DNA from 3 places in the Enterococcus sp. CR-Ec1 genome. Region 2 is predicted to be linked to each of the others. Evidence: predicted binding sites of a transcription regulator. Region 2 holds the regulator's gene; each other region holds the start of a gene.
What was found. Region 2 encodes NrdR, which represses ribonucleotide reductase genes. Its sites were predicted from a motif close to ACACNATATATNGTGT; they were not measured.
Positions count from the first base shown of each region.

Region 1: nrdH (glutaredoxin-like protein NrdH) is a predicted target of NrdR. The motif match lies at 6,865-6,880, and genes of this name have one in related genera.
Region 3: CXM95_RS15180 (deoxynucleoside kinase) is a predicted target of NrdR. The motif match lies at 3,759-3,774, and genes of this name have one in related genera.

Region 1 is NZ_CP025223.1:769,948-780,130, forward strand. Features, by position in the region: gene glpO (type 1 glycerol-3-phosphate oxidase) at 1-1,305, shown strand, start outside; gene CXM95_RS03670 (MIP/aquaporin family protein) at 1,298-2,014, shown strand; gene CXM95_RS03675 (alpha/beta hydrolase) at 2,105-3,160, shown strand; gene nrdF (class 1b ribonucleoside-diphosphate reductase subunit beta) at 3,219-4,184, opposite strand; gene nrdE (class 1b ribonucleoside-diphosphate reductase subunit alpha) at 4,282-6,441, opposite strand; gene nrdH (glutaredoxin-like protein NrdH) at 6,539-6,763, opposite strand; gene CXM95_RS03695 (FeoA family protein) at 7,120-7,587, shown strand; gene feoB (ferrous iron transport protein B) at 7,587-9,725, shown strand; gene CXM95_RS03705 (hypothetical protein) at 9,722-9,853, shown strand.
Region 2 is NZ_CP025223.1:1,952,896-1,963,078, forward strand. Features, by position in the region: gene pepT (peptidase T) at 1-1,124, opposite strand, end outside; gene CXM95_RS09415 (Nif3-like dinuclear metal center hexameric protein) at 1,136-2,254, opposite strand; gene CXM95_RS09420 (tRNA (adenine(22)-N(1))-methyltransferase) at 2,251-2,946, opposite strand; gene CXM95_RS09425 (hypothetical protein) at 3,042-3,500, opposite strand; gene dnaI (primosomal protein DnaI) at 3,524-4,456, opposite strand; gene CXM95_RS09435 (replication initiation and membrane attachment family protein) at 4,456-5,832, opposite strand; gene nrdR (transcriptional regulator NrdR) at 5,846-6,316, opposite strand; gene CXM95_RS09445 (FusB/FusC family EF-G-binding protein) at 6,520-7,161, opposite strand; gene CXM95_RS09450 (hypothetical protein) at 7,408-7,737, opposite strand; gene CXM95_RS09455 (ABC transporter ATP-binding protein) at 7,914-8,693, shown strand; gene coaE (dephospho-CoA kinase) at 8,868-9,461, opposite strand; gene mutM (DNA-formamidopyrimidine glycosylase) at 9,458-10,183, opposite strand, start outside.
Region 3 is NZ_CP025223.1:3,185,322-3,195,504, forward strand. Features, by position in the region: gene nox (H2O-forming NADH oxidase) at 1-1,094, opposite strand, end outside; gene CXM95_RS15170 (pentapeptide repeat-containing protein) at 1,427-2,062, shown strand; gene CXM95_RS15175 (magnesium transporter CorA family protein) at 2,059-2,964, opposite strand; gene CXM95_RS15180 (deoxynucleoside kinase) at 3,055-3,699, opposite strand; gene mvk (mevalonate kinase) at 4,005-4,937, shown strand; gene mvaD (diphosphomevalonate decarboxylase) at 4,930-5,928, shown strand; gene CXM95_RS15195 (phosphomevalonate kinase) at 5,965-7,047, shown strand; gene fni (type 2 isopentenyl-diphosphate Delta-isomerase) at 7,044-8,084, shown strand; gene CXM95_RS15205 (heavy metal translocating P-type ATPase) at 8,379-10,183, shown strand, end outside.

The DNA of each region.
Region 1 (10,183 bases), 1.2 Mb from region 2:
TTGGTGATCGAAAACATTAAACGAGCACAAGCCGATGGGGCAGCAATGATCAGTAAAGCCAAAGTCGTCGGCATCTTACATGATGAGCAAGGCATCATCAATGGGGTAGAAGTGGAGGATCAACTGACAAACGAGCGCTTTGAGGTTCACGCCAAAGTCGTGATCAACACGACCGGCCCTTGGTCAGATATCGTTCGTCAATTAGACAAGAATGATGAGCTGCCACCACAAATGCGTCCGACAAAAGGCGTCCATTTAGTGGTCGATCGGGAAAAACTAAAAGTACCGCAACCAACCTATTTTGATACTGGGAAAAATGATGGTCGGATGGTTTTCGTGGTACCAAGAGAAAACAAGACCTATTTTGGCACAACCGATACGGACTATACAGGCGATTTTGCCCATCCGACGGTCACACAAGAAGATGTCGATTATCTACTGACCATCGTGAATGAACGCTTTCCACATGCACAGATCACCCTTGATGATATCGAAGCGAGCTGGGCTGGTCTACGTCCATTGATTACGAATAATGGTGGTTCGGATTACAATGGTGGTGGTAAAGGCAAATTATCTGATGAAAGCTTTGAGCAGATCGTTGAAAGCGTCAAAGAATATCTTGCAGATGAGCGGCAGCGACCAGTTGTAGAAAAAGCTGTAAAACAAGCGCAAGAACGAGTAGAAGCCAGCAAAGTGGATCCATCGCAAGTTTCTCGCGGCAGCAGTTTGGAACGCTCAAAAGACGGACTATTGACGTTGGCAGGCGGAAAAATCACCGACTATCGTTTGATGGCGGAAGGAGCAGTCAAACGGATCAATGAATTGCTCCAAGAAAGCGGTGCTTCCTTCGAGTTGGTGGATTCAACCACGTACCCAGTTTCTGGTGGTGAGCTTGATGCAGCCAATGTAGAGGAAGAATTAGCGAAGCTGGCTGACCAAGCACAAACCGCTGGGTTCAATGAAGCAGCTGCGACGTATTTGGCTCATCTTTATGGGTCGAATCTTCCCCAAGTGTTGAACTACAAGACGAAGTTTGAGGGCTTAGATGAAAAAGAAAGCACTGCCTTGAACTATTCCTTACATGAAGAAATGGTTCTGACGCCTGTCGATTATCTATTGCGTCGGACCAACCATATCCTATTTATGCGAGATACCTTAGATGAAGTCAAAGCCGGTGTCGTCGCAGCTATGACCGACTTCTTTGGCTGGAGCGAAGAAGAAAAAGCAGCCTATGTAGCAGAAATGAACCAAGTGATCGCAGAATCAGATTTAACAGCCTTAAAAGGAGGAAAAAAAGATGAATGAAACAACACAGATCTTTAGTGAATTTCTAGGAACGGCTATTTTGGTTTTGTTAGGGGATGGCGTGTGTGCGGCTGTCAATCTGAAAAAGAGTAAAGCAGAAGCCTCTGGCTGGATCGTGATCGCGATGGGCTGGGCAACGGCGGTGACCATAGCCGTATACGTTTCAGGGTACATGGGACCTGCTCACTTGAATCCAGCCGTTACATTAGGCATGGCGATGACAGGGAATTTTTCTTGGAGTTTGGCTATACCGTTTATGCTGGCGCAGATTGCTGGTGCGATCGTAGGAGCAATCCTCGTTTGGCTCAACTACTTGCCATTATGGGATGAAACAAAAGACCAAGGCGCGATTTTAGGTACCTTTGCAACAGGGCCTGCAGTTCGTAATTTAGTATCGAATACGATCACTGAAGTCATTGGTACCTTTGTCTTAGTCTTTGGCTTATTGGCTTTTGGTGCCAATACCTTTACGGATGGATTAAATCCCATCGTTGTTGGGATCTTGATCTTAGCGATCGGACTGTCTCTTGGTGGACCAACAGGCTATGCCATCAACCCGGCACGGGACTTAGGACCACGGATCGCTCACCAAATCTTACCAATCAAAAACAAAGGGACTTCCGATTGGGGCTATGCGTTAGTACCAATCATCGGTCCAATGATCGGTGCAGCGATCGCAGCTGGTTTGTTTATGATGTTGCCATTATAAACGATGTTATTTTAAGGATGGTGCCTATTGGTATCATCCTTTTTTAATCTTTAGCGATTGTCATTGAATTTGCTAAAAAAACATGGTTAAATGAAAAAGCTGAAACAGAACGAAGGAAGGAGCTTTTGCGTGAAAAAAATTCTGCGCTTTTTCATGTGGGTGGCGATTGTCCTGATCGGACTCTTAGCTGCCGTTTTTCTGGCTTTTCAACTCTCCCCACGACCGGGGGCTTTTTTGATCGGTCATATGTTTAACCAAGAAGTGACCATCAAGGATGAGGCGGCTTATCAAAAAAGTTTGCCGAATGTGACGGTCAAACAGGACTTGGCTTATCAATCGGATTATCAACGCAGTACCTTTGATCTTTATTATCCCAAAGATGCACAAGGCCCTGTTCCAGTCATTTTTTGGGTCCATGGGGGCGGATATGTCGGGGGAGACAAAGAAGGCGTCAAAGAATTTGCGACCTATGTCGTCGATGAAACCAAAGCCGCTGTGATTTCGATTAATTATGAATGGGCGCCAAGTTTGCATTATCCGGGACAGGTCAAACAATTAGCCCAAGCGGTAGACTCGATCAAAGCAGATGCCCAAGCATACCCCATGCTTGATTTCGATCAACTCTTCTTTGGTGGAGATTCTGCAGGTGCCCAAATTGCCGGGCAATATGTGGCGCTGCAAACCAATCCAGCGTATGCGAAGGAAATGTCCTTTGATCAAGACATTCCTACATCGGCCCTGAAAGGGTTTATTTCCTATTGCGGCCCCCTTGATTTGAAGCAGATCGTTGGAACTTCTTCGGATGATCGTTTTATGAAATTCTTTGTTAAAACGGTGGCTTGGTCGTTATTAGGCAAAAAAGAATGGCAAGATAGTCCCCAACTGCAGGAGATCTCACTGGTGGATAAATTGACGGCTGATTTTCCACCAACGTATATCACTGATGGCAACGCCTATTCCTTTGAAGACCAAGGCATTGCCTTTGCCAACCAGCTGCAAGCTCTTGATATTCCCGTGACAAGTCGTTTTTACAAAGGGGATTCGGAAACAGTGACCCACGAATACCAATTTGATTATAGCTTGCCGCAAGCACAGGAATGTTTGACAGAAACGTTGACCTTTATCAAAGACCAGCTGGCTAACTAAAAACACCTTGTTTCTCACCCTCTATTGGCGAGAAACAAGGTGTTTATTTGTAAGCAAATCAATCAAGTCCGATGAAGTAGTCATCGTCTTTCATCGCTTCAACGGAACCAAGCAGATACCCGTTCCCAACTTGTGAGAAGAAGTCGTGATTGCTGGTACCAGTTGAAATACCGTTCATGACGATTGGATTGACATCGTTGGCGGTGTCTGGGAAAAGCGGGTCTTGTCCTAGATTCATCAAAGCCTTATTGGCATTGTAACGCAAGAAGGTTTTGACTTCCTCGGTCCAGCCGATCTCATCGTATAATTCTTCGGTATAACGCTCTTCGTTTTCATACAACTCATACAACAAGTCGTACATCCAGTCTTTCAGCTTTTGCTGTTCGTCTTCTGGTAATTCGTTGAACCCTAATTGGAATTTGTAGCCGATATACGTGCCATGAACGGATTCGTCACGAATGATCAATTTGATGATCTCCGCTACGTTCGCTAGTTTGTTATTACCTAAGTAGTAAAGGGGTGTATAGAAACCTGAATAGAATAAGAAGGTCTCTAGAAACACACTGGCGATTTTTTTCTCTAGCGGTGTCCCATTTTTGTAAATCTCATTGATTCGTTCGGCTTTCTTTTGTAAGTAAGGATTGGTATTGGTCCATTCAAAAATATCGGCGATCTCCGCTTTTGTATTCAAGGTGCTGAAAATCGATGAATAGCTTTTTGCATGGACAGATTCCATAAATTGGATGTTGTTCAAGACCGCTTCTTCATGTGGGGTGCGGACATCTTTACGCAGTTGATCCATACCGCTTTCTGATTGAACGGTATCTAATAAGGTCAAGCCGCCAAAGACGTAGCCCACCGTCGTTTTTTCTAATGGTGATAGCGTCCGCCAATCATCAAGGTCATTTGATAAAGGGATCCGCGTATCTAACCAGAATTGCTCTGTTAATTTTTCCCAAGTGGATTTATCGATGATATCTTCGATCTCATTCCAGTTGATTGCTTCATAGTAAGTCTTACCCATAGTCGGTTCCTCCAATAATCGTATCAAGACAACAGCCGACCCGCTCTCAATAGAGAGCAGGGGCAGGCTATTGGTTCGTTTTCAGGCAAAAGTTGGATTAGATGACACAGCTTTCACATTGGTTGCTGCCGATCTCTTCTGCATCATCTGTAAAGGTCCGTACATAGTAGATCGATTTGATCCCTTTGTGGAAAGCATAGTGACGCAAGATGTTCAAATCACGGGTGGTTTGTTTTGTCGTTTCTTTCCATTCGTAAAGACCTTCTGGAATATCTGAACGCATAAACAAGGTCATACTCATCCCTTGATCGACGTGTTTTTGAGCAGTTGCGTAAACATCGATCACTTTGCGCATATCCATATCGTAGGCTGATTTGTAGTAGCCGATCGTCTCATTGCTCAAGTAAGGTGCTGGATAATAGATCTTGCCGATTTTCTTTTCTTGGCGTTCTTCGATCATCCGAGTGATCGGGTGGATGCTGGCACTCGTATCATTGATATAAGAGATCGAACCATTTGGTGCAACGGCTAAGCGGTTTTGGTGATACAAGCCGGTTTCTTTGACGGTTTGTGCCAAGGCTGCCCAATCTTCACCAGTTGGTAAAAAGACGCCTTCAAACAATGCTTTGACTTTTTCCGATTTTGGTTGGTAGTCACCTTGGATATAATCAGTGAAGTAGCTGCCATCTGCATAAGCTGATTTTTCAAAGTTATGGAAAACTTCGCCTTTTTCTTTGGCGATGGCATTGCTTTCAACCAATGTCCAATAGTTCAACAACATGAAATAAAGATCAGTAAATTCAAGGGATTCTGGTGAACCGTATTCCATTTGATTTTTTGCAAAATAGGTATGCAAGCCCATTGCGCCTAAACCGATCGTGTGGTTCAAGGCATTCCCATTTTGGATCGATGGTACCACGTCAATGTCAGACGCATCAGTAACGAAGGTCAAGGCACGAGTCATTGCTCGAACAGATTTCCCAAAGTCAGGGCTGTCCATCAAGTTCACGATATTGGTGGAACCTAAGTTACAGCTGATATCTGTTCCTAAAACCTCGTATTCTTGCTTGCCGTTGATCTCAGATGGTGCTTGAACTTGAAGGATCTCGGAACAAAGATTACTCATGATGATCTTGCCATCGATTGGGTTGCTGCGGTTTGCTGTATCGATATTAATGATATAAGGATAACCAGATTCTTGTTGCAATTTAGAAATTTCATTTTCTAAATCGCGAGCTCTGATTTTAGTCTTGCGAATCCGTGGATTCATGACTAAGTTGTCGTATTCCTTGGTGATATCGACATAAGAAAATGGTACGCCATATTCTTTTTCGACACTGTACGGACTAAAGAGATACATCTCTTCATTTTTACGCGTCAATTCGTAAAATTTGTCAGGTACGATCACACCTAATGATAAGGTTTTGACACGGATTTTTTCATCTGCATTTTCTTTTTTCGCTGATAAAAAGCTGATGATGTCTGGGTGGAAGACGTTCAAGTAGACCACACCAGCCCCTTGCCGTTGACCCAATTGGTTTGAATAGCTGAAGCTATCTTCAAACAATTTCATTACAGGCATCACACCACTTGCTGCACCTTCGTAGCCTTTGATAGGCGCGCCAGCTTCCCGCAAGTTTGATAATGTGATCCCGACACCGCCGCCGATCCGTGAAAGTTGCAGCGCGGAGTTGATCCCACGACCGATCGCGTTCATGTCATCAGTGATTTGGATCAAGAAACAAGAAACTAATTCACCGCGACGTTTGCGTCCTGCGTTCAAGAAAGAAGGGGTTGCTGGTTGGTAACGTTGGTAGATCATTTCATCTGCCAAGCTCATGGCTAACTCTTCATTCCCATCCGCAAAGTAAAGGGCGTTGAACGCCACCCGATCTTCGTAACGCTCAAGATACGCGGTACCATCATTCGTTTTTAATGCATATTGTGAATAAAACTTGTAAGCAGCCATAAATGATTTGAAAGTAAAGTGTTGCTCATCTAAGAATTGATACAAGTCCTCAATAAAAGCAGGACGGTACTTTTTGATAAATTCTTCTTCTAAATAATCATTTTCAATCAAATAATTGATTTTGTCCATTGCAGTCGCAAAGGTTAAGGTATTTGGTTCAACGTTTTCTTTAAAGAATGCCGCTAGGGCTTCTTTGTCTTTATTTAATGGAATTTGACCATCTACTGGACGGTTGATCTCATTATTCAATTTGAAATAACTGACATCTTTGATTTCTTTCAAGCTCATAAATGGCTAACCTCTTTTCTTGTTTTGTTCGTATAAAAAAGGACTTGCGGTCTGGACGACTGACAAATCCCTCAAAAGCATCACATTGAGAAAAATCTTAGCTCGCTAATTGACGTAGTTGATCTGGACGGAAACCGATGATCGTTTGCGCATCAGAGGTAATGACTGGCACACTTTGAAATCCTTGTTCTTTCAAAAATTCTAATGCTTCAGGCTCATTATCGATATTGATTTCTTCAAAGGCAATCTGATTTTCACTTAAAAAGCGTTTCGCCATTTTACATTGCATGCAGTTGTTTTTAGAAAATAGTTTGATATTCATAATTGTTTCCTCCGAGTTGTAATAGTTATAAACCTAGTATAAATAAGTCTCGGAGAAAGTCAACGAAAAAACACTATATCTTGTGCTTGTGAATTCGGCATACACAATTTATAGTGTTTCTGTGTTTTTTATGCAAATGAAAAAAGCGGAAAATACTTAGAATTACAAGGTTTTTGCGTAATTATTAGAGGGGATATGCAATCAAAATGAGTAAAAAAAATCTCTATTGTGAAGGAAGATTCAAAGTTAAGTCGAAAACAGATTGACTTCCTATGGAAATGGCTCTATTATAATGATAATCATTCTCAATTAAAGTAGGTTAATTAAAAAACACTTCACAAAAGGAGTAAGAACCAATGAAAATGGCGCAAACTTGGGCTTCTGGGACATACAAAATCGACTCGTTGGCAACAACCAAAGAAATCACGGTTCATTTAAACGATCTTGGCATTCGCACGGGGGTTGAAATCGTTGTGGTGCAAAAAGATCGCAAAGGCGGCATCATTTTGCACCAAGGGACGCGGATTGCTTTAGATGCACGGGTCATGGAACAAATCGATGTCACAGAAATCCAGCAGCAAACGGTCATTACCTCTTTGGATCAGCTGCAAGTTGGTGAAAGCGGGAAGGTCAATCAGATTGGTGCAAAAGGTGCTTTGCGCCGTCGTTTGATGGATATGGGGCTTACGAAAAACGTTCATTTGGAAGTAGTGAAACTGGCTCCATTGGGTGATCCAATGGAGATTCGGCTCCGCGGTTATGAATTGTCTTTGAGAAAGCAAGAAGCAGCGTTGGTTTTTATCGAAAAAGGAGTCGAAGCTTGATGACCTATCAATTTGCATTAGCAGGAAATCCCAATAGTGGGAAAACAAGTACTTTCAATCAATTGACTGGTGCCAAACAAACAGTGGGCAATTGGCCGGGTGTCACCGTAGAACGTAAAGCGGGGCGACTGCGAAAAGACCGGCACGTGCTGATCCAAGATCTGCCCGGGATCTATTCCTTGTCACCTTATACGCCTGAAGAACTGATTTCCCGCAATTATTTGATGGAAGCATCGCTGGATGCGGTGATCAATATTATTGACGGAACTAATCTTGAGCGAAATCTGTATTTAACATTGCAATTATTAGAAATGAATGTTCCGACCGTGGCAGCCATCAACATGATTGATCTATTAAAGAAAAAAGGCTTGCAGATCAACTTCGAAAAATTGGCTTACGGATTAGGGATTCCTGTAGTGGGGATCAGTGCTTTGAAACAACGTGGTTTAGCCAAAATGATCGAGGCAGCGAAGCAAGCAGCCAACACACTACAGCTCCCTCCCCGCTACGATGCTCGTCTAGAGGCTGGCTTGACCGAGATCATGGCGATTTTGCCAGAGACGATCCCTCAGCAGCGAAAACGCTGGTTTGCCATAAAACTCTTCGAAAAAGATGAAGCGATTCAAACAATGTGTAAACTGACTGATTCCCAGCAAGCAGTCATTCAGGAGACGATTTCGATTTTAGAGATGATCTTTAAAGACAGCAGTGACGCCATTCTCGTCAATGAGCGCTATGGCTTCATTGAAGAATTGTTGGCGCTGGCAGTCATCAAGGAAACAGATCAGCACTTAGCCTTCAGCGACAAAATCGACCGCGTGTTGACCCATCGCGTATTGGCACTACCGATTTTTGCCTTCATTATGTGGGGAATCTACTATTTATCGATTCAGACGATTGGCACGATCGGCACTGATTGGGTCAATGATGTATTATTTGGCAGCTGGATTCCCGAAACAACAGCGCATTGGCTAGAACAGCTGCGGGTCGCCCAGTGGCTACAAGAACTGATTTTGGATGGCATCGTGGCTGGGGTCGGTGCGGTTTTAGGCTTTTTGCCGCAGATTTTCGTGTTGTTTTTTTGCTTGGCTATCTTGGAGGACTGTGGATACATGGCACGGGTGGCATTTGTCATGGACCGGTTGTTTCGCAAGTTTGGTCTATCTGGCAAGTCGTTTATCCCCATGTTAATCGCTACAGGTTGCGGCGTGCCGGGGGTGATGGCAAGCCGAACGATTGAAAACGAAAAGGATCGTCGGTTGACGGTGATGGTCACGACCTTTATGCCTTGTTCTGCCAAATTGCCGATCATTGCATTGATTTCGGGTGCCTTTTTCCCTCATTATAGTTGGGTCGCACCATCGGCCTATTTTGTCGGCATGGGTGCTGTGATTTTTTCAGGGATCGTCTTGAAAAAAACGCCGCTTTTTGCAGGTGATCTGGCACCATTCATTATGGAACTGCCAGCGTATCACTTGCCGCAGCTCACAACGATTTTGAAAAGTGCCTGTGATCGAGCCATTGCTTTTGTAAAAAAAGCCGGAACGATAATCTTTGTGGCTTGTATCTTTGTCTGGTTTACCTCCAGCTACAGCTTTGCCTTGCAGCGGGTCAGTGAAGACCAAAGCATTTTGGCCTTTTTCGGTCGACTTTTGGCGCCCCTCTTCGCTCCCCTAGGCTGGGGAACTTGGCGAGGCGCCGTGGCGACGATCACTGGCTTGGTGGCCAAAGAAAATGTGATCGGCACATTCGGGATTCTCTACGGACAAACCGGTGAGTTGTCAGAAAGTGGGACGGAGATTTGGCAAGTGTTGCGCGGCGATTACACTGCTGTGGCGGCATACTCTTTCCTCGTCTTTAATTTACTATGTGCCCCCTGTTTTGCTGCCATCGGTGCGATCCACCGTGAAATGGGGGACAGCAAGTGGACGTGGTTAGCCATTGGCTATCAATGCGGCTTGGCGTACTGCGCCAGTTTTCTGGTGTACCAATTCGGACACGTCATCTTTGAAGGCGGACACCTCACGCTAGGTGTTTTTGCGGCAATAGTCATTGCTGGTCTATTAGTATTTGCTCTGGTGAAGAAACCATTCCGAGGGAGTGCGCCCTTGATCCAAGTCGTAGGAGGCGAAAAATGATTGCTACAGTAATTCTAAGCGGACTGATTTTTGGCTATGGCGGTCGTGTGGTGTACCGCATGGTGAAAAAGGATCATTGTTCTGATTGCCACAGCAGTTGTCCCGTGAAGCATGAGGAAGCAAAGTAGAAAATAGCGGTTGTAAGTAAAAATTCGTGTGAAAACACCTACGGCTAGAAATACAATTGAAACGGTAGATCTATAGCCATGAATAGAGTGTTTGCTTTAAGAAGTTCTTAGTTTATTTAAGAGCTTCTTTTTTTTATTGTGGGTGCAAGCAAAAGATCTGTCCATTTTTGGTTCATTTTTTCCTTTATAGAATAAGTTTTGTGAACTGCTCAAGAAGGTTATCGAGAAAAACTGGAGGCTAGTAAAAAAAATAGGCAGTATTCCTGGTCTTTTTGAGAAGAGCAGTTCACTTAATCTGGAAGCGTGTACAAATATGTGGTCGCAAATCGT
Region 2 (10,183 bases):
AAGACATTCGGTGTTGGAATCCCTAAATAGGAGATTTTCGAGCCATCGGTTCCACCACGAACAGGTTCTGTGATAGGAGTGATTCCCACTGCTTCCATCGCATCTTTTGCTAGATCAATGATACTCATATCTTTTTCGATGATTTCTTTCATGTTGTAGTATTGATCATATAGATGAACGTGTACTCTCGGTTCATCAAAGCGGGCATTCAAGCTTTCTTGAACCGCTAATAATTGTGCTTTTCTTTCTTCAAAACGGGTCCGGTCATGGTCTCGAATAATGTATGCCATTTTCGCTTCTTCTACTGAGCCGCTGAGACTCATCAAATGGAAGAATCCTTCTGTCCCTTCGGTTTTCTCAGGAACTTCATCAGGCGGTAGCGCATTTTGAAAATCGACTGCTAGTTGCAAAGCGTTGATCATGGTGTCTTTAGCAGTTCCAGGGTGGACATTTTTTCCTTGGATCGTAATTTCAGCTTGCGCCGCATTAAAGGTCTCGTATTGCAATTCTCCTACTGGACCGCCATCCATTGTATACGCAAAATCAACATTGAAATCTTCAACATCGAATTTATCTGCACCAACCCCAATTTCTTCATCAGGGCCAAATGCGACTTTGATTTCCCCATGTTTGATCGTTGGGTTTTTAAGTAAAATTTCCATGGCTGTCATGATTTCTGCAATACCTGACTTATCATCAGAACCTAATAAAGTAGTACCATCAGTAGTGATCAAGGTTTCCCCAGCATAATTTTTTAAATTCGGAAAATCTTTTGTATTTAATGTGTATTTTCCTTCTTTATCTAATTTAATGGTTGATTCGCCATCGTAATTTTCGATGATCTGCGGATCAACATTCTCTGCATTAAAATCGGCAGTATCCATATGGGCGATAAAACCGATGGAGCGTACGTCATGATCCACGTTACTTGGTAATGTTGCGATCACAAAACCATTTGATTCATTGTAATGAACATCGCTTAATCCTAATTCTTCAAGTTCTTTTTGCAGTTCTTTGGCAAACGCGACCTGTGTTTGGGTAGAAGGTGTTGTCGTGCTTGTCGCATCAGAGCGAGTTTCTGTTTTTACATAATTCAAAAAGCGAGGCAATAAATTTTCGTACATAAAAGATTCTCCTATCTATAGTCAAATGGATTTGTTGAAGTGGTGGAAGGAACAAAGGTCACAGCCCAGTTCTCTTCTGCTTTCCACTGGTTGAATTTCTCAATAAACCGAGGAATACATTCCTTTTCGATATTGTGCCCTGGATCGATCCCAATCAACCCATTGGCTTGCATGTCATGGGCGAAATGGTAACTGATATCGCCAGTGATGTACACATCCGCTTGATGGCGTAAGGCATCCGAATAAAACGATTGGCCACTGCCGCCGCAAATGGCGATTCGCTGAATTTTTTCAGGTGCACCAGGAAAGCTGACGAGGCGTAAAGCAGTCAAACCAAAGCGCTCTTTGACACGTTCGACAAACTGATCAAGGGAAAGAGGCTCAGCGAGGTTGCCAACCCGTCCGATTCCATAGGTTTTCGGCAAATTGTCTAAGGCATACAGATCATAAGCTGGCTCTTCGTAAGGATGAGCAGCGATCATTGCCGAAAGCACCTTTTTCTCGATCGTTTCTGGAAAAATGACTTCGGTCTTCGCTTCTTGCACCTGTTCTTCTTTTCCGATCTCACCAATGGCAGGATGTGCCGCTTGCTGTGGCGTAAAGCGACCGGTGCCAATCAAGGAATAGCTGGTATTTTGGTAATTGCCTTGCTGACCAGCACCTGCTTTACCTAATGCCTTTCGTAACGCTGGTGCCGATTCAACAGGGGTAAAAACAGCTAGCTTCTTCATTTTTACTTGATGGGTTTGCTTCAAATACGTGTCGGGTTCAACTTCTAATAGTTCACAAAACCAATCGTTCAAACCATCTTCAATAATATCCATATTGGTGTGGGCGGCGTAAACGGCAATATCATGCTTGACGAGATCCATTAGCATCTTTTGTTGTGGATCATCTGTCAGTAAGCGGTTCAAAGGCCGAAAGATCGGTGGGTGTTTGGCAATGATCAAGTCGATCTTTTTCTCGATGGCTTCTGCAACCACTTCTGGACGTACATCAAGAGTCATCATGACTCGCTCGAGCGGTTTGTTTAATGTGCCAACATGTAGACCAACAGGATCGCCTTCTTCTGCCAACCATAAAGGGCAGTATGCTTCAAAGCGTTTGATAAATTCTTGACCAGAAATCATGCCAACACCTCCTTGATCCATTCGATCTGATCCTTTAATTCATTGATTTTTTCAGCAGGTGGTTCTTTGGCTTTCTCTAACTCTTTAATGACGCGTTGTCGTTGCTTTAATTCATGTTGCCATTTTTTAAGGAAAACTGGATTTTTTTCTTTTAATAAAAAAGGACCAAAAAATAATTGCTGGGACGTATACGTCGTTTTTCCAGTTTCCGCAACGATAATTTCATAGTTTTTGTCGTTTTCTTCTAAAAGTACTTCATGAATGATTATAAAGTTGTTGCTAACGAGCCATTCTCGCAAAGTCCGTTCCCCAACATTCGGTTGTAAGACCAAGCGTTTGACTCCCGCTAAGCGATTTTTCCGGCTACCTTCTTCTAAAATCGAACGTATCAGTGTGCCGCCCATTCCAGCAATGACAACGGTGTCGATGTTGTCTTCAGGTTGAATCGCGTCCAGTCCATCTGCCAAGCGAACCACGATTTTATCAGCTAACCCGTTCTTACGCACTTGTTTGCTGGCAGAATCATAAGGTCCTTGAACAACTTCTCCAGCTACAGCATAAGAGATTTTGTTCTGCAGCATCAATGCAACAGGCAAGTAAGCATGGTCGGAACCGATGTCGGCGAAACGTGCTTGGTCGGGAATTTGTGCGCCCACACAAGCCAAACGATCCGATAATGCATGTTCGTTCATATTGTCACTCCTTCTCTCGTAGTATATCACGCTTTCCAAAAATAGAAAAAAATGTGCGTCTTGACTGTGGTGCCATTGCCAAGGCGCACATTGCATTAATCTTCCACTAATTCAACCTTTTGGATCGAGTTGCCCGGAATTTGCGGCGGGATCGACATCGTCATGATCGGTATGCCTTGCAACGTCACCTGGACGGTAGCACCTTCCGTCAATTCCTCCAGATCTCCTGAATAAGCCTCGACTGGGACATGTAGGATGACCCCATCATTTTGAAAACTTTGGACGACTTGATCGTCATCTTCCACTGCCGCCACCTCTTTCAAAAAGAGTGAAAAGGTATCATCCGATCCTGCTATCGCATCTTCTTGGATAACACCAGTAAAAATTGCGGCTGTTTCCGTTTCTGATGTACTATTTGATACGGAACTGGTCTGCTCGCTAGTTTCAGAAGTTCCAGTCTCCCCATTTGCAGCGCTGTTTCCCTGATTGCCGCAAGCTGTTAAAAGCAGCATTGCTGCAAAGGATAATCCTATTATTACCTGTTTTGTCATCATCTTCTTCCTCCAGTAATAGTCAGTTATTGGCCATCATTTCGTCGGTTTTTACCAGTCATTTGAATTTCTTGTGTCAAATAACGGATACGTTCCATAATGCGCTTGGCTTTTAATGGTTCGGATTCACCTCGTTGCGTCACCGAAAGATGCTGTTCTAACTCATGCATAGTAAAATTCGAAGTGAAAAAGGTCGGCAGTTGTTCTTGCATGCGGTATTGCAATATGACACCGAAGACTTCGTCGCGAATCCAGCTGCTCATCGCATCAGCACCGATATCATCCATCATCAAAATTGGGGCTTTTTTCACTGCATTCAGCTTGTCCCCCACTTGATCTTTGCCGATTGCTTGTTTCATCTCTACCGCAAATGTTGGAAAGTGGACAAGTGTCGTTGTATACCCCGCCTCTGCTAAATCTCTGGCGATTGCTCCAAGCAGGTAAGTCTTGCCAATCCCAAAACTTCCTACAAAGTAAAGGCCTTTATGAAATTCTTGCGGATTCGCTGTCAACTCACTAATAAAATCAACGGCGGCTGCGATAGCCTCCATTCGTCCAGGCGTTTGCTGATAATCTGCAAAGCTCGCTTCTTGAATATCTTTAGGCATATCCATCGCTTTGATGCGACTGCGGATCTCTTCTTGTTTCTGGTAAGCCAGTAACTCTTGGGTTGGCACATAGGTGACATCAATAAAATGAAAATTTAACGCTAAGCGTGGTTCATAGCCCGGTGCGATCATGGAAGGATCATTGATGCGGAATTTCCGCTTTTCTTGAACGAACTCATACAGTTTCGCATAGCTTTTTTGAATATCCGCTTCGGTCAATGCTTCTTCATTTTCGGCAATAAACGCTTTGACATCAGGATCTTGCAAAACTTCTGCCATCATTGATGAAAACTGATCACGGTAATTGCGTTTATCCAATAATTTCCCTAAGTTTTTTCCAACATCTTCCATTACTTGTCACCAGCTTTCTTATGCAAGTAGTTTTGCAGTTTTTTATCTAATTCTGCTTGTCGTTCTGGCGTTAATGCTGTCTCTTCCACTGGTTTTTCAGCCCAAGAAGGCAGCTTTTCTTCGCGAATGATTTTTTTGCCGCTTGTTTGTGGTCGGCTGCGTTTTTCCTTGGCACTTCGAACAAGGCTCCGAACATGCTTGATCGCATCTTCTGCCGTACCGATTTTTAATTCTGACCACTGGGCGGCAATATTATTTACATAATTTCCGGATAAAGCGGCATTGTTTTGGACTACTAAAACGTAATGAACCAGAACATTGATCACACTATTCGGCAATGGTGATCGTTCGACAAGGCTTTTGATCAACCATTGTTCTGAATCGGTCATAAAACTGTTTTTCTCCGCTTTGATCGCCTTTAGAAAAGCGATCGGTGCATTGTTCTCACTTTCTTGAATCAATAATACATCATTTTCTGAAAAACCATTCTGTTTTAAGGTATTGAAGCGGCGCAACTGACTTTCCGCTTGAGGATCTTCTCTTGTCGATGTTTTCGTGAAGGTCTGCCGCGATTTTTTCATGATCGCTTGTTCCAACTTCTTCTGATCGACCTCTCCTGTTGTCAAAGAAACATTGTCCGCCATCAAATCCAACAATTCCAACACATCATAGCCGTATAAGGAATGATATAGAACTAACTTTTGTCGAAAACTCGGCGTGAAATTAGCGGCACGGATATACCGACGTTGCGCTTCATATAAAAGAAAGTCCCAATCCAATTGCTTTTCGTCAAGCACCAAGTTTGCATTGGATTCTTGAAAAGAATTACTGACTGCCTGTAACGTTTCTTCATGAGAGGCGAAACGAGCGGTATTTAACCCATAGGCGGCTGAGAAGGATTGAGTCACTTCCTGATAATCGGTCAAGGAACACTGCTTTGGCTGATACAGCTTGACCAGCTGATTAAATTTACGCTCTCCGACTCTTTCCAACAACAGATAGGCATACAATTCATCTTGAAAAAACGCTGCTGGATGGACCGGTTCTTGCAACCAATACAGATAGGAGGATCCGTTTTGCAAATCTGCTTTTTCATATGATTTCAGCAAGCCGATACCTTCTAGGTTTTGCTTGGCTTTTATGAAGCGAGGCATTCCGACATTCATGGCATTCAAGATATCTAGATGCACGGTCGTCATCGACTCCTCGCCAGAAATGCTTTGGGCTTGGACATCGCTTGCTAGTGTCAAATACAACGCTAAAGCATCACTTTCAATAATTGGTTGATACAAATAAATGAGGGCGTCTTTCCCTTCCGTTGTAAGTGGACGGCTTTTGAACACTTTGTACGATTGATTCGGTAAACTATTGCCCACTTGTTGTCCCCCTCTATTCTTGTGGTTCTTTCGCTTTTTCGACGATGTCTTGTAGTTCTTTTAAGAAAACTGACATGTCTTTAAACTGGCGGTATACACTGGCAAAACGGATATAAGCGATCTCGTCTAAATCAACTAGATCTTCCATCACATACTCACCAATTTGTGTCGTAGATATTTCATTTTCACCAAGAGCACGGACACGACTTTCCACATGATCGACGATTGTTTCCATCTGATCCATTGTCACTGGTCGTTTTTCAGCAGAACGAATCAAGCCCCGTAAAATTTTTTCTCGGTTGAATTCTTCACGGGCACCATTTTTTTTAATGACAAGTAGGGGTGCCTCTTCGATACGTTCAAATGTTGTAAAGCGATAGCCGCAATTTTCGCACTCACGACGACGGCGAATCACACGTCCATCATCGGCTTGTCGACTATCAACTACCCTCGAATTGTTATGATGACATTTTGGACATTGCATAGTTCCACCTCATTTTCTCTCTTATGCGCTTACGTTTTCACGTAAAGTCATCGGTTTCTATGATTAATTATAACATGAAATCCATTGGTACAATAGCCAAAGTGGTTTATTCTGTTCATTTAATACAAAATTTAAATAATGCTATAACTGTTGTTTTTTTCAATGAGAAAAAACGGCAGAAAGATTTCTGCCGTTTCATTTCGTTATTTATCTTTCATTTGCAGCAAAGAAACAAAATCATGCAAATTTGCTGGCTGTTCCAACTGCTGATTGCACCTTTGGCTATCACGGCAAATATAATTCCCGCGTTTCGTATATGTTCCATCGCCGTTGCTCTTGGTCAAAGAAAGAAACATCGACACATTTCCTTCATGCTGGCACAAGGGACAGATCCCTTTTTTGACCTCGGTTGACACATGACCGTGAAGTCCTGTAAATCCCTGCTCAGTGGCTATGATCATAAACTTGCTTTGACTACCGATATCATCCCAAGCAAGATAAGTGGTCTCTTTTAAATCAACGGAAGCAAAATCAGGTATTTTCAGTTTTTTTACCTTCCGAAACATTTTTTCAATTTGTTTTGTTGTCGGCACCTGAAAGGGTCGGACGTACTCTTTGAGTTCTGTTAACAGCTCATTGCTGCGACTGATCGTCATCCCCTGTTGAAAGAAAGCAGCTAAAATTTCACGTGGTGCTGTTTCTTCTTCAGGAAAAAACTTTTCTATGGCGTCTTTGGTCATCGTTTCAACCGTTTTGATCGTTCGAGGATCATTCACCGATTGATAGGTTCGAACTAATTGGTATACTTGATGTTTAATTGAATGAAATTGGTAAGGTTCGATCATAAAAAAGCCTTCTTTCTAATTTTCCGTTTCCTATTGCGGCTGTTCTACTTTCTTGACAGTCGTACACAATGCATAAATAAGCATTTGATGACCACCTCCCAATTTCTTTGCTTCTCTCTATGCGATCTTAATGGATTATAATGAGATGTTGAGCAATTGTCAACTGAGTAGTAGTCTCTTGACTCTTCATCCACTCTGGTTAACAAAAAAATGCCTCGTCTAGAAGACGAAGGCATCCGTGTTCAGTTATAATTTATCTTCAATTCCAGTATAATGCTTCAGCTGGTCTGCATCTCGACGATCGGCAGAAGAAATTTTATTGGCATCAGGATTTTCAGCTCGCAACAATTCTTCACTGCTGACATTTTCTGGGGTAGTTCGATCATTGCGGGCATCGCGCTCGTCATTTTGATCTTCTAATTCATTGACTCTTTTTTGATCGTGCTCTTTCTTGATCTGACCTTCGTGTGCTTGTTCTTTCCCAGAATGGGCAAGTTCTTCATTATTGGTCCACTCACCGATTTTTTCTTTAGCCTTGCCAACGATCACATCTTTTTCGTCTTTAAAAGTACCCATAGTTATCATCCCTCCTGTATAGTTTCATCATAACAAGCATTCTGAATTCTGACAAAAGATATGAATGCGATACCAACCAACCAGCGAAATTTGGACTGATGTGTTATAATAGTAGGTATTATTTTCTGAATATTCTTATAAATGGAGGTGAAGAACCTGATTAGGTTCGATTATCGATGACAGTCCTTGATTTTCAACAGGTTTCAATCATTCGCAACCAAAAATTTTTATTAGAAACCATCAATTGGCAAGTGGAAAAAAATGAGCATTGGGCGGTTTTAGGCCTGAATGGCGCGGGGAAAAGTTTACTTTTGCAGCTGATTACAGGAACTTTATGGCCTTCTTCTGGTCACCGAACAGTCCTAGGTGAACGATACGGCAAAACGTCTGTCCCGGATCTTCAACGGCGCATCGGTTGGGTTAGTTCCGCTTTAAAAAATAAGTTTTATGGACGAGACCGGGCTGAAGAGATCGTTCTATCCGGGCTTTATTCCAGTATTGGTCTTTATGAATCTTATGATGAAAACCAACTGGACCAAGCAAAAGCACTTTTGGCTGACTTGAGGCTGACTCATCTGATCCATCGTTCCTATCACGTCCTTTCTCAAGGAGAAAAACAATTTGTCATGATCGCACGGGCCATGATGGCACAACCAGAGATCCTGATTTTGGACGAACCTTGTACGGGCCTTGATCTATTTGCGCGAGAAGAACTGCTAACCCGTCTGGAGGCTTTTTCACAACTGCCGAATACGCCGACTCTTCTTTACGTTACTCATCATACAGAAGAGCTACTACCGATTTTCACTCATTTGCTGATGTTAAAAAACGGCAAAGTCCACGCCGCTGGTCAACGAGAGACGATTTTTACTGAGGAGGTTCTCACCTCTTTTTATGATCAGCCGATCGTTCTTCACCCCTTTTCCAGCAATCGCGTGATCGTGACCCCAAAATAAATCAGGGCTGGTACTTTGATATTTAACCATTCATAAACGATCGTCTTACTTTCCAAACCAAACAGTTTCCGACATGTTTCAGCGCCAGTTGTTTTTGGAAATGATAGGGCTAGGTTTGCTATTGAAAGATAAAATAGCAGGTTCCCTTTAGTGAAAGGGAACCTGCTGCTTTACCTATTTATTTATAGATGCGAGCCAATCATCGATCTGCTGATTGAGTTGGGCGATCGTTCCTTGATTATCAAAGACAATATCGGCCCGTTGTTTCTTTTTCTCAATTGAAAGCTGACTGTCGATTCGTTGTTGCGCGTCTTGCTCATTCAATTGATTACGTGCCATCAACCGCTCTTTTTGAATCGCTTCTGGCACATAAACGACTGCGGTTTGATCCATGTATTGGTCGTAGTCGGCTTCATAAAGCAAAGGAATGTCAACGATCAACAAGGGCACTTCCTGTTTTTTTTCTTCGATCTGAGACAAAATCTCTTGTCGAATAAAAGGAGATAACGTCTGATTCAGCATGCGGCGTTTTTCTGGATCGTTAAAAATCAAAGCACCGAGGGTTTGTCGATCTAGGTGCCCATCATCTGTCAAAATCTGCGGACCAAAGGCTTGCGTCACCGCCTGCAAGCCCTCCGTATTCGGTTCAACGACTTCTCTTGCGATGATATCGGCATCAATAATCGGTAAACCCAGTGATCGAAAATGCGCGACTGCAGTACTTTTTCCAGTAGCGATTCCCCCAGTGACGCCTAAAACAAAACTCATTTGTTGGACCTCACATGCAGTTTTTGACACTGAGGACAAAAATGCGTCCCCCGTTGGGCAACTTTGATCTTGACGATTGGTGTGCCACATCGGCCACAAGGATTGCCTGTCTGGCCATAGACATTTAATGACATTTGGAATTTTCCTGCTTCTCCTAGTGCATTGAGATAGGTCCGAATGGTAGTTCCGCCTGCTTCAACAGCTCGCTCTAAGACATCGATGATTGCTTCATGCAGCACATCTACTTCAGTTGGCATTAATGAATCCGCTGGTTGCTCTGGATGGATTTTTGCTTGCCACAGCGCCTCATCTACATAAATATTGCCCAAACCAGTAACGAGCTTTTGGTCAAGCAATAACGGTTTGATGGCTTTTTTCGAACGCTTCAATCCTTGTTCAAATGCTTCTAATAAAAACAATTCAGGCTTAGGTTCAGGACCTAATTGCATGATCCCTTTATAGGCTGCGCTTTGGTCTTTATCCACTAAGGTCATACGACCAAATTTTCTTACATCATGGTAATTTAACTGACTGCCATCTGTAAAATGGAAAATGACATGTGTATGTTTATCGACAATCGGGTCTGACTCAAAATACTCGTACTTGCCTTCCATTCGTAGATGAGAGATCAGATCATAATCTGTCAATTTAAAAATCAAAAATTTTCCACGTCGTTCAAATTTTTCAAAACGTTGCCCTTTCAAAAGTGTCGAAAAGATCGG
Region 3 (10,183 bases), 1.2 Mb from region 2:
CCTGGTTTTTGGGTATCTTCGTAATCAGAGTATTTCACTTTCATGCCATTACGTTCGGCAGCTTCTACTGACAAGCCAGTTGAAACCATGTTGTAGCCGAAGATCGAAATCCCGTTTGATCCTTGAACACCTGTTGATTCTAAAGAAGTTCCGCCGATATTATGGGCAGCGACGATCCCTGAACGTACGGCATTCGTTGCTAATGCGATATAAGTGGTTTGTTGCAAAGCATTTGAGTACACAGTTGCACAGTCACCGACTGCGTAAACATCTGCATCGCTTGTCCGTTGATGGCGGTCCACTAAGTACGCGCCGTTAGCAAACAATTCCAAATGATCTTTGCCTAGCTCATTGTTTGGTAAGAAACCGATCGCATTGATCACTAGATCAACTGGGTATTCGCCGTTGTCTGTTACAACTGCTTCTACTTTCTCTGTTCCTTTGTATTCACGTGCTAATTCACCGAAATGCAATTCAATACCATTGTCAGCTAAGTTTTTGTCCATATCTTCTGTGAACCATTTGTCGTAGTAGTTTGGCAATGCCCGTGTCGCTGCATCAAAAAGCAACACATTTTTACCACGGCGTTTTGCTGCTTCAGCAATTTCAACACCGATGTAACCAGCACCGATAACGGCAACGTTTTTCACGTCTTCTGAGGCTAACTCTTTATCAACCGTTTGTCCATCTTGGAATTTTTTCAAGAAATGGATGTTTTTCAAGTCACGTCCAGGTACTTTGGGTGAGATCGGAACAGATCCAGTTGCGATGACAACTTTGTCATAAGATTCAACGATCGTTTCACCTTCACTGGTCACAGCGTGTACTTCTTTTTTCTCAAAATCGATATGGTCAACCACTGTTTCCATATGGATTTTTGCACCTTTTGCTTCAAAATCTTCACGTTTTGTATAGAACAAGCCTTCGTATGAATCGATTTGACGTCCAACCCATAAAGCAGTCCCACAACCTAGGTAGCTTAAGTTTGTATTACGGTCGATCATTACGACCTCTTGGTCTTTGTAGTTATCTAATAGTGTATTGGCAGCAGCAATCCCCGCGTGGTTTGCACCGATAATAACTGTTTTTGTCATGGAAAATTTCCTCCTTTTGTTTACATTGTCATTATAGCTCGCTTGTGAATTTGAAAACTATCAACTTTTTCGCGATTTTAAAAATTTGTGACAGTTTTTCGTTGATATACGTCACTTTCAGCGGGTTAAGTTTCTATATCGAAATTATTTTCGTCTTGCAAGTAAAAAGATTGTGAAAAAATATGTATTAAAAATCAAAGATTTTCCTTGTTATAAAAGCATTCTGCAAACCGATTGAATAAATTTCACAATACCCTGCCGCTTTTTCGTAACTATCGCGGCATCGATTCGCCGTGTTATACTGAGAGAAAAACATACAGGATGGGATCTTGATGAAGAAAAAAATCGTATTGCCACTACCGCCCTTATTGTCGGCATTAGAGCCACAGGATTTTTATTTAGAAGAAGAACTGCTTTTCGAAGGGGGGGTGTTCGAAGGCGGTGATTATAGCTATGATACTTGCAAAAACCTTATCTTGAAGCAATGTCATTTCAAGAAAGTGACGATGCAAAAAACACGCTTGAGTCAATGGGAATGTCAAAATGTCCTCTTTGAGAACTGCGATTTTTCTAATCTGGAATGTTTTGGTGCCAGCTTTCATCGTGTTCACTTTAAACAGTGTAAATTGACTGGTACGAATTTTGCGGAAAGCTATTTCCGTGACTGTACCTTTGAAGATTGCGTGGCAAACTTTGCTTCTTTTAGCAATACCAATTTACGGACGATGCTGTTTCGTCAGTGCCAACTAAACGACAGTGAGTTTTATGAGATGGATTGGAAACACTTGACGCTACAAGAAAACCAGTTGAACAATAGCAACTGGTTTCACACAAAATTAGCAACTTTAGATTTTCGGACCAATCAATTTCAAAAGATCGCGTTGTCCTTTGAACACTTGCGAGGACTAACAGTCGATCAAGAACAAGCCTTGGTCATCGCCGCCGGTCTAGGTTTGGTGATCGACTAACGAATTCTGCGCCATAAAGCAATCAACATCCAGACGGATAACACTAAACTGATCAACAAGGCAATACCCCAACCGAAAATACTATTGGTAAAAGGCAGCGGAACATTCATGCCAAAGAAACTGGTGACGATGGAAGGCACAGTCAATAAGAGGGACCAAACGGTCAAAAACTTCATGGTATCATTCAAGTTATTGTTTAATAGATTATTGTAGGTACCAGACAATTGTTCCAAAATTTGGAATGCCAGTTGGGTCATTTCCACTGCCTGTTTGGCTTCGATCAAGGCATCATCCAGTTGTTCCCGCTCATCATCATCCATCAAACGATAAATGGATAATGCTTTGATTTGCTCCAAGAGGACCGCATTTTGTTTCGTGGCAGACACTAAAAAAACCAGTCCAACTTCCAAATCAGACATTTGCAGTAAGTTTTTATTGGTTGTTTTTTCCCGTAGTCGCTGATTCAAGCGAATCCGCTCACTATTGACTTCTTCGACTAACGGAAAAAACGTGCCAGAAATCAAGAACAAGCTTTGAAACAAAAAATGAATGGGCGTTTGCAGCGGGTTTTGCAGGATCAAGCGCTCCATCATTGGAATCACATAACGGGTATTGTGGGATGCAAAAGTAAAGAGTTGCTTCCTTTTTAAAATAAACGTCATCGGGCTGGTCTCAAAATGATTTTCACGCTTTTCTTGCTGAGGTACATTGAAAACCAGCAGCAATGCTTCCTCTTCGGCATCATATTCGACCCGCGCGCGTTCGTTTTTATCTAAAGAGTACGTAAGCATCTCGTCAGACAAATGATATTGTTTTTGCAGTGCCATCACGCTTTTTGCGTCTTGTTGGTCGACTTGAATCCATTCATAGTTTCCGTCATAAAAGACATGTTTGTTTTCCACAATCCATCCTCCACTCTTGCTTTCTTCTATTATAAAAGAAAACAGCCAGAAGCCCAATCAAAGGACTTTCCTGGCTGTATTGGCTATTACTTATTTACGGGCGTCTTTCAAGGCCTCTTCCACCATCGTTAAAACGGCCTGTGCCGCTTGCGGGTCTTCGACAAAATTGAATTGATCGCCATCGATCTGGATCTTTGGACTCTCATTGTACTCTTCGTACCATTGATCGTAGCGTTTGTTCAACTCTTTGTAATAGTCGTATAACGAAGGATCAAAGGTCAACTGCTCATATTCCCGCCCACGTTTTTCAATACGCTCGAGCATCGTTTCAAAAGAAACGCGAATATGCACCAAAAGATCTGGATGCTTTTTGTGGGCTGCATACGGCAGCTCTTCTAACATATTGGCTAACAATTCATCATAGACTTTGACCTCGGTATCGGTCGCTCGCCCAAGGTCCGCATTTAAATGGAACAACAGTGAATCCTCATAAATGGAACGGTCCAGGACGTTATTGTCGTCTTTCATGGCTTGCTTGATACTTTCAAATCGTTTATTTAAGAAATAGATTTGCAGTAAAAACGCATATTTATTTGGATCTGCATAAAATAATGGTAACACTTCATTGTCATCGATCGATTCATAAAAGGCTTGACTGCCAAAATGATTGGCGATCAATGCGGTCAAACTTGATTTACCGGCACCAATCGTTCCTGCTAATACGATCACGCTCATATCCCCCAACTCACTCATCACTAAATATTGTATGTTGCCTTTGCGATATCAACTATACAACACTATATCTTGTGCCGTCAACTGAAACTTTTGAAGCACAGATCAAGAATTTTTTCAATAAAAGTTTAAAGATTTTTGCTTTTTTTTGAAATCTCATACGGAATGCTTAACGAAAGAGCCTTCTTCTAGTAAAATAGGAAAGGATCTTTAATTAAATTGTGTTTTTGTCAGGAGATAGTTACAATTGACTGACAAACGATAAATGAATCATGTGGGGTAAGCTCCCTAGAGAAATGAGGAAAATAATGTCAATTGGTACTGGCATAGCTACAGGAAAAATCATCTTAATGGGTGAACATTCGGTTGTTTACGGTGAACCAGCAATTGCTTTCCCTTTTGCGGGAGCAAAAGTACAAGTCGAGATCACAGCAAATGAAACAAGCACCTTGATTTCAAGTTACTATCACGGTCTGCTTGAAGAAGTCCCCAGCCACTTAAAAAATGTCAAAGACTTGCTGCATCGTCTGCAACAAGACTTCCACACGGGTCCTTTTGCAACCTCCATCGTCAGCACTATCCCTTCTGAACGGGGAATGGGTTCTAGCGCGGCGGTCGCTGTTGCACTGACTCGCGCTTTTTTTGATTGGATCAAAAAAGACTTTACAAAAGAAGAATTGATGACCTATGTCAACTTTTCTGAAAAAATCGCTCATGGCAATCCTAGCGGGATCGATGCTGCGGCAGCCAGTGGGACAGATGCCATTTACTTTATCAAAGGGCATCCCATCACTTCGTTTCCCCTCACGATCGACGGTTATTTGCTCGTCGCTGATACTGGAATCAAAGGGCAAACGAGAGAAGCAGTCAAAAGTGTCGCCCATCTTTTTGAAACCAGCAAGCAGCTGGCTAGTCAAGCAATCCAGCGTTTAGGGATCGAAACCAAAAAAGCTAAAGAGGCCATCATAGCCAATCAATTAGAAGTATTAGGTGAAAGCATGAACAACGCCCATCAGGCCCTGCAGCAGCTAGGGGTCAGCAATCAGCAACTGGATCAGTTGGTTTCCTTAGCGTTGGCACACGGTGCTTACGGGGCAAAGCTGACCGGCGGGGGCCGGGGCGGCTGTATGATCGCACTAACCAAAACGAAGGAACAGGCTGAGAATATCAGCCGTATTTTATTGTCCGATGGCGCTCGTGCGGCATGGATACAAGGATTAGGAGTTTATGAACATGTATAAGGGAAAGGCTCGCGCCTACACGAATATCGCATTGATCAAGTATTGGGGAAAACAAGATGAAACTTTCATTTTACCGATGAACAATAGTTTGTCCCTGACCCTCGATGCTTTTTACACAGAAACAACGGTGGCTTTTTCACCCGATTTTACGCAAGATCGCTTTACATTGGATGGCGTGGTTCAAACAGACGCTGCCACAAAAAAAGTTGCGGACTTTTTGGATCTGGTACGAAAAAAAGCGGACTGCCCGTGGTATGCCACGGTGGAAAGTCAAAATTTTGTTCCAACCGCTGCCGGACTTGCCTCTTCTGCCAGTGGATTAGCGGCATTGGCGGGTGCCTGTAGTGAAGCACTGGAATTAAACTTGTCGGAGCAAGAGTTATCCCGTTTGGCCCGTCGCGGTTCTGGTTCGGCGTGTCGGAGTATCTACGGCGGCTTTGCTGAATGGCATCAAGGCACCGATGAGACTTCTTTTGCCACGCAAGTGCCGTCGAATGGCTGGGAAGAAGAATTGAGTATGATCTTTATTTTGATCAACGCACAAGCCAAAGAAGTTTCCAGTCGTGAGGGGATGCGTCGAACCGTTGAAACCTCGAGTTTTTATCCGGGTTGGCTTACTGCCACCGCAACTGATCTCGTGAAAATGAAACAAGCGATTGCCGAGAAAGACTTTACTGCTTTAGGTGAAACGACCGAGGCCAACGCCTTGAAAATGCATGGAACGACCTTAGCCGCCGAACCACCTTTTACTTATTGGTCTTCTGAATCTTTACGAGCCATGGAATGTGTCCGAATGCTGCGAAAAAAAGGATTGGCTTGCTATTTCACGATGGATGCTGGTCCCAATGTCAAAGTTTTATGCCAAAAACAAGAAGAACAAACGATTTTACGTGAATTAAGTGCTCACTTTGCCTCAGAACAATTAGTAACTGCTCACGCGGGTAAAGGATTAGCCTTTTTACCGGTGGAAGAATCTTCTGCCATCAACTAAGAAGCCATTAAGAAGCCATCGATTAGGAGTGTCGAAATGATTGAACTATCCGTTCCCGGAAAACTATTTATTGCTGGTGAATACGCCGTTGTCGAACCTGGTCATCCTGCAATCATCGTTGCCGTTGACCAATTTATTACAGTCAATGTGGAAGAGGCCCGTAAAAACGGCAGCATCCAGTCTGCCCAATACAGCGACCTGCCGATTCGCTGGACGCGTCGCAAAGGCGAATTAGTCTTAGACCATCGGGATAATCCTTTCCACTATATTTTGGCAGCCATTCGTCTGACGGAAAAATATGCCCAAGAAAAAGGCATCCCCCTTTCCTTTTACGATTTAAAAGTGACCAGTGAACTGGATAACTCGAATGGTCGCAAATATGGCCTCGGTTCCAGCGGTGCCGTGACTGTTGCCACGGTCAAAGCATTGAATCTGTACTATCAAATGGAAATGGATCGGTTGACCCAATTCAAAATTGCGGCTCTTGCCCATCTCGCTGTTCAAGGCAATGGGTCGTGCGGTGATATTGCGGCCTCTTGTTATGGCGGCTGGATCGCTTTTTCAACCTTCGATCACGACTGGGTCTTAGCCAAACAAAAGGACCATACCTTAACAGAATTGATTGCTTTCGATTGGCCAGGATTATCGATCCGTCCCTTGACGGTTCCGAAATCGCTTCGACTATTGATTGGTTGGACAGGCTCTCCTGCCTCTACTTCTGATTTAGTGGATCAAGTCTATCAATCCAAAGAAGAAAAAGAAAACGCCTATGCCGCCTTTTTAGCAGCCAGCAAAGACTGCGTCAATCGATTGATCGACGGCTTTTTAAATGAAGACAGTCGCACGATCAAAAAAATGATCACGGAAAATCGAAAGCTCCTGCGGGAGTTGTCTGCACTAACTGGTGTACCGATTGAAACCCCCGCACTTAAAAAGCTTTGTGATCTAGCAGAAAATTATTGTGGCGCAGCCAAATCTTCTGGTGCCGGCGGTGGCGATTGTGGCATCGTGATCGTTGACCAGAAAACCGGTATTTTACCATTGATGAGTGCGTGGGAAAAAGCCGAGATCACCCCATTGCCGCTGCATGTTTACCATTACCGGGAGGACCTATCATGAATCGAAAAGATGAACATGTTTCCTTAGCAAAAGCGTTCCATAAAGAACACAGCAACGATTTTGATGCAGTTCGCTTGGTCCACCAGTCCTTTCCGCAAATTGACGTGGCTGATGTGTCAATTACGACGACTGTCTTTGACCGCTCATTTTCCAGCCCTTTTTTCATCAATGCCATGACAGGCGGCAGTGAAAAAACCTTAAAAATCAATCAAGAGTTAGCAGAGATCGCGCAAGCCTGTGACTTGATGATGGCAACCGGCTCCGTTTCGGCTGCCTTAAAAGACCCAAGTGTCGCCGATTCTTTCCGTATCGTCCGTAAAGCCAATCCTGACGGCTTCTTATTAGCCAATATTGGTGCGGGCAGTCCCGTTGAAAATGCACAACGGGCAGTAGAACTGTTTGGCGCCGACGCCTTGCAGATCCATCTTAATGCACCACAAGAATTAGTGATGCCCGAAGGCGATCGTCAATTTAGCCAATGGCTGTCCTTATTGGAAAAAACGGTTGCTTCCGTTGCCGTTCCGGTTGTCGTCAAAGAAGTCGGCTTTGGGATGTCTCGTGAAACGATTCAGCAGTTACTGGCGATCGGCGTACAAACGATTGATGTTGCTGGCAGCGGCGGCACAAGTTTTACTCAAATCGAAAATGCTCGTCGAAAAAAACGTGAATTGGCGTATTTAGACACCTTTGGTCAATCCACCGTGATTTCCTTGCTGGAAGCAAATGAGATCCAACAGCCCTTTACCCGCATCGCTTCAGGCGGCGTTCGGGATGCTTACGATATCTTCAAAGCACTTTGCCTTGGTGCGGATAGTGTAGGACTATCCGCCACGATCCTCGTGCTGCTTTTGTCAAAAGGCAAAGAAGAAACGATCGCCACCTTGCAATCATGGAAGGAACAGCTACAGCTGCTCTACACTATGGCAGGACAGACAAGTACCAAAGACCTCACCAAGATCCAGCTGATTTTTTCTGGTGCTGTCAAAGAGTGGTGTGAAGCACGTCAGATTCCCTTAGCAAAGTATAGTTTGCGTTAACCGATCCAGTCGCTGACTACCACATCGAACAAGCAAAAGCAGTACAATTCGTTTTTTATTGTACTGCTTTTTTTGTGTTCTTTTTTCTATAATAGTGAGTTTCCATTTATCATTTGGATAGTAGCGTTATTTAATCGCTACTTGATAATCACTTTCATTATCAGGTACGTTGTTTTTTTACCATCTTGTTTTCGAATGTGCTATGCTCAAGTTGAGGGAGGAACAATCGATTGTTTCTTGAGAAAAGGATCGGTTTTTTCATTCATAGACTACATTCAAAAGGAGGCGTTTCTTATGAGTAAATCCGAATCGTCGGCTGTTTTTTCAACGATTGCTTGTTTGCTATTGATGGCAACTGGCTTTCTTATGGCATCTTTTTCCATTCCTTATAGCTTTGTCCCTTATCTGTTAGCGATTCTTGCCGGGGGTTGGAAACAAACCTGGGAAGGCACGCAAGAATTGGTGCACGACAAACGGTTGAACGTCGATCTACTGATGGCGTTAGCCGCCATTGGTGCCTGTATCATTGGGCATTGGTTTGAAGGGGCGATGCTGACCTTTATCTTTTGTTTGAGCGGTGCCCTTGAGGAATATACGACCAACAAAAGTACGCGAGAAATTAGTTCATTAATGGCACTGCAACCAACGACTGCCTTAAAAATGATTGAATCTGGGGAGCTCGTCGAAGTACCAGTCGAAGCCCTTCAGTTAAAAGATACGATTATGGTGGCAAAAGGCAGTGCGATCCCGATCGACGGTATCGTGATCCAAGGAACCAGCAGTGTTGATGAGGCGGCCATCAGTGGCGAATCCATTCCTGTCGAGAAACGTTTAGGCAGTGAAGTCTTTGGGGGAACCATCAACCTTGGGCAGCCATTGTACATTGAAGTTACTCAAACGAGTGAAAACACCCGCTTTGCAAAAATCATTCAATTGGTGGAAGAAGCGCAGCAAATGCCAAGTCAAACGGCGACCCTGATCGAAAAAATCGAACGGATCTATGTGCCGATCGTCCTGATCGCCGTCCCACTAATGATCGTTTTGTGTACGTTTTTCACGAATTGGGGGTTCCAAGAAAGTTTTTATCGTGGCATGGTCTTACTAGTAGTGGCATCCCCTTGTGCCTTAGTCGCCTCTGCTACTCCTGCGACGTTAGCAGCCATTTCTCACGCTGCTCGTTTGGGCGTTTTATGCAAAGGCGGACAAGCCTTGGATGCCTTTGCCAATGTCAAAGCGATCGCTTTTGACAAAACCGGAACGCTGACTCGAGGCAAACCTGCTGTCACTGATGTTCATCTATTGCTGGATGAACCGTTTATCCCCCAACTGATTGTTGGGATGGAAAAACAATCAAATCACCCATTGGCTGAAGCGATCTTGGCGTATTTCCACGATGAAAGACCATTGGAATTAGCAGTGGAAGAACAAGCGGGGGTCGGTCTAGCCACCACTTACCAAGCTGCCCATTGGACGATTGGAAAAGAAGTCGATCTAACCTCTGTTGCTGTCAGTGAACAAACCCGCATCCAAGAATTGAAAGCAGCCGGAAAAACCTTGATTTATATCAATCGTGACCGTGTATTAGCAGGGTATTTAGCACTATTGGATCAGCCCCGTCCTGAAGCTCGTGAGAGTCTTGCCTACTTCAATAAGCAAGGAATTCACACGACGATGCTGACGGGTGATCATTTAGGTACTGCCAAAGTGATCGCCGCAGAAATCGGCTTGTCTGACTACGAAAGTGATTGCCTGCCTGATGAGAAAACCACTCGGATCAAAGAAATGAAAGAAACCTACCAAATCAATGCGATGGTCGGTGATGGGATCAATGATGCCCCCGCCTTAGCGACCGCAAGTGTAGGGATCGCGATGGGCGAAGGAACAGATGTCGCAATGGATGTGGCGGAGATCGTCTTGATGAAAAATGATTTGCTGCGTTTGGTCGACAGTCACCGTTTGGCTAAGAAATTACAGCGGATCATCAAACAAAACATCGTCTTTTCTATCAGTGTCATCTTGTTGCTGATCGCTTCAAACTTCCTTGAATTTCTCACGCTACCTCTAGGGGTCGTGGGTCATGAAGGAAGCACGATCTTAGT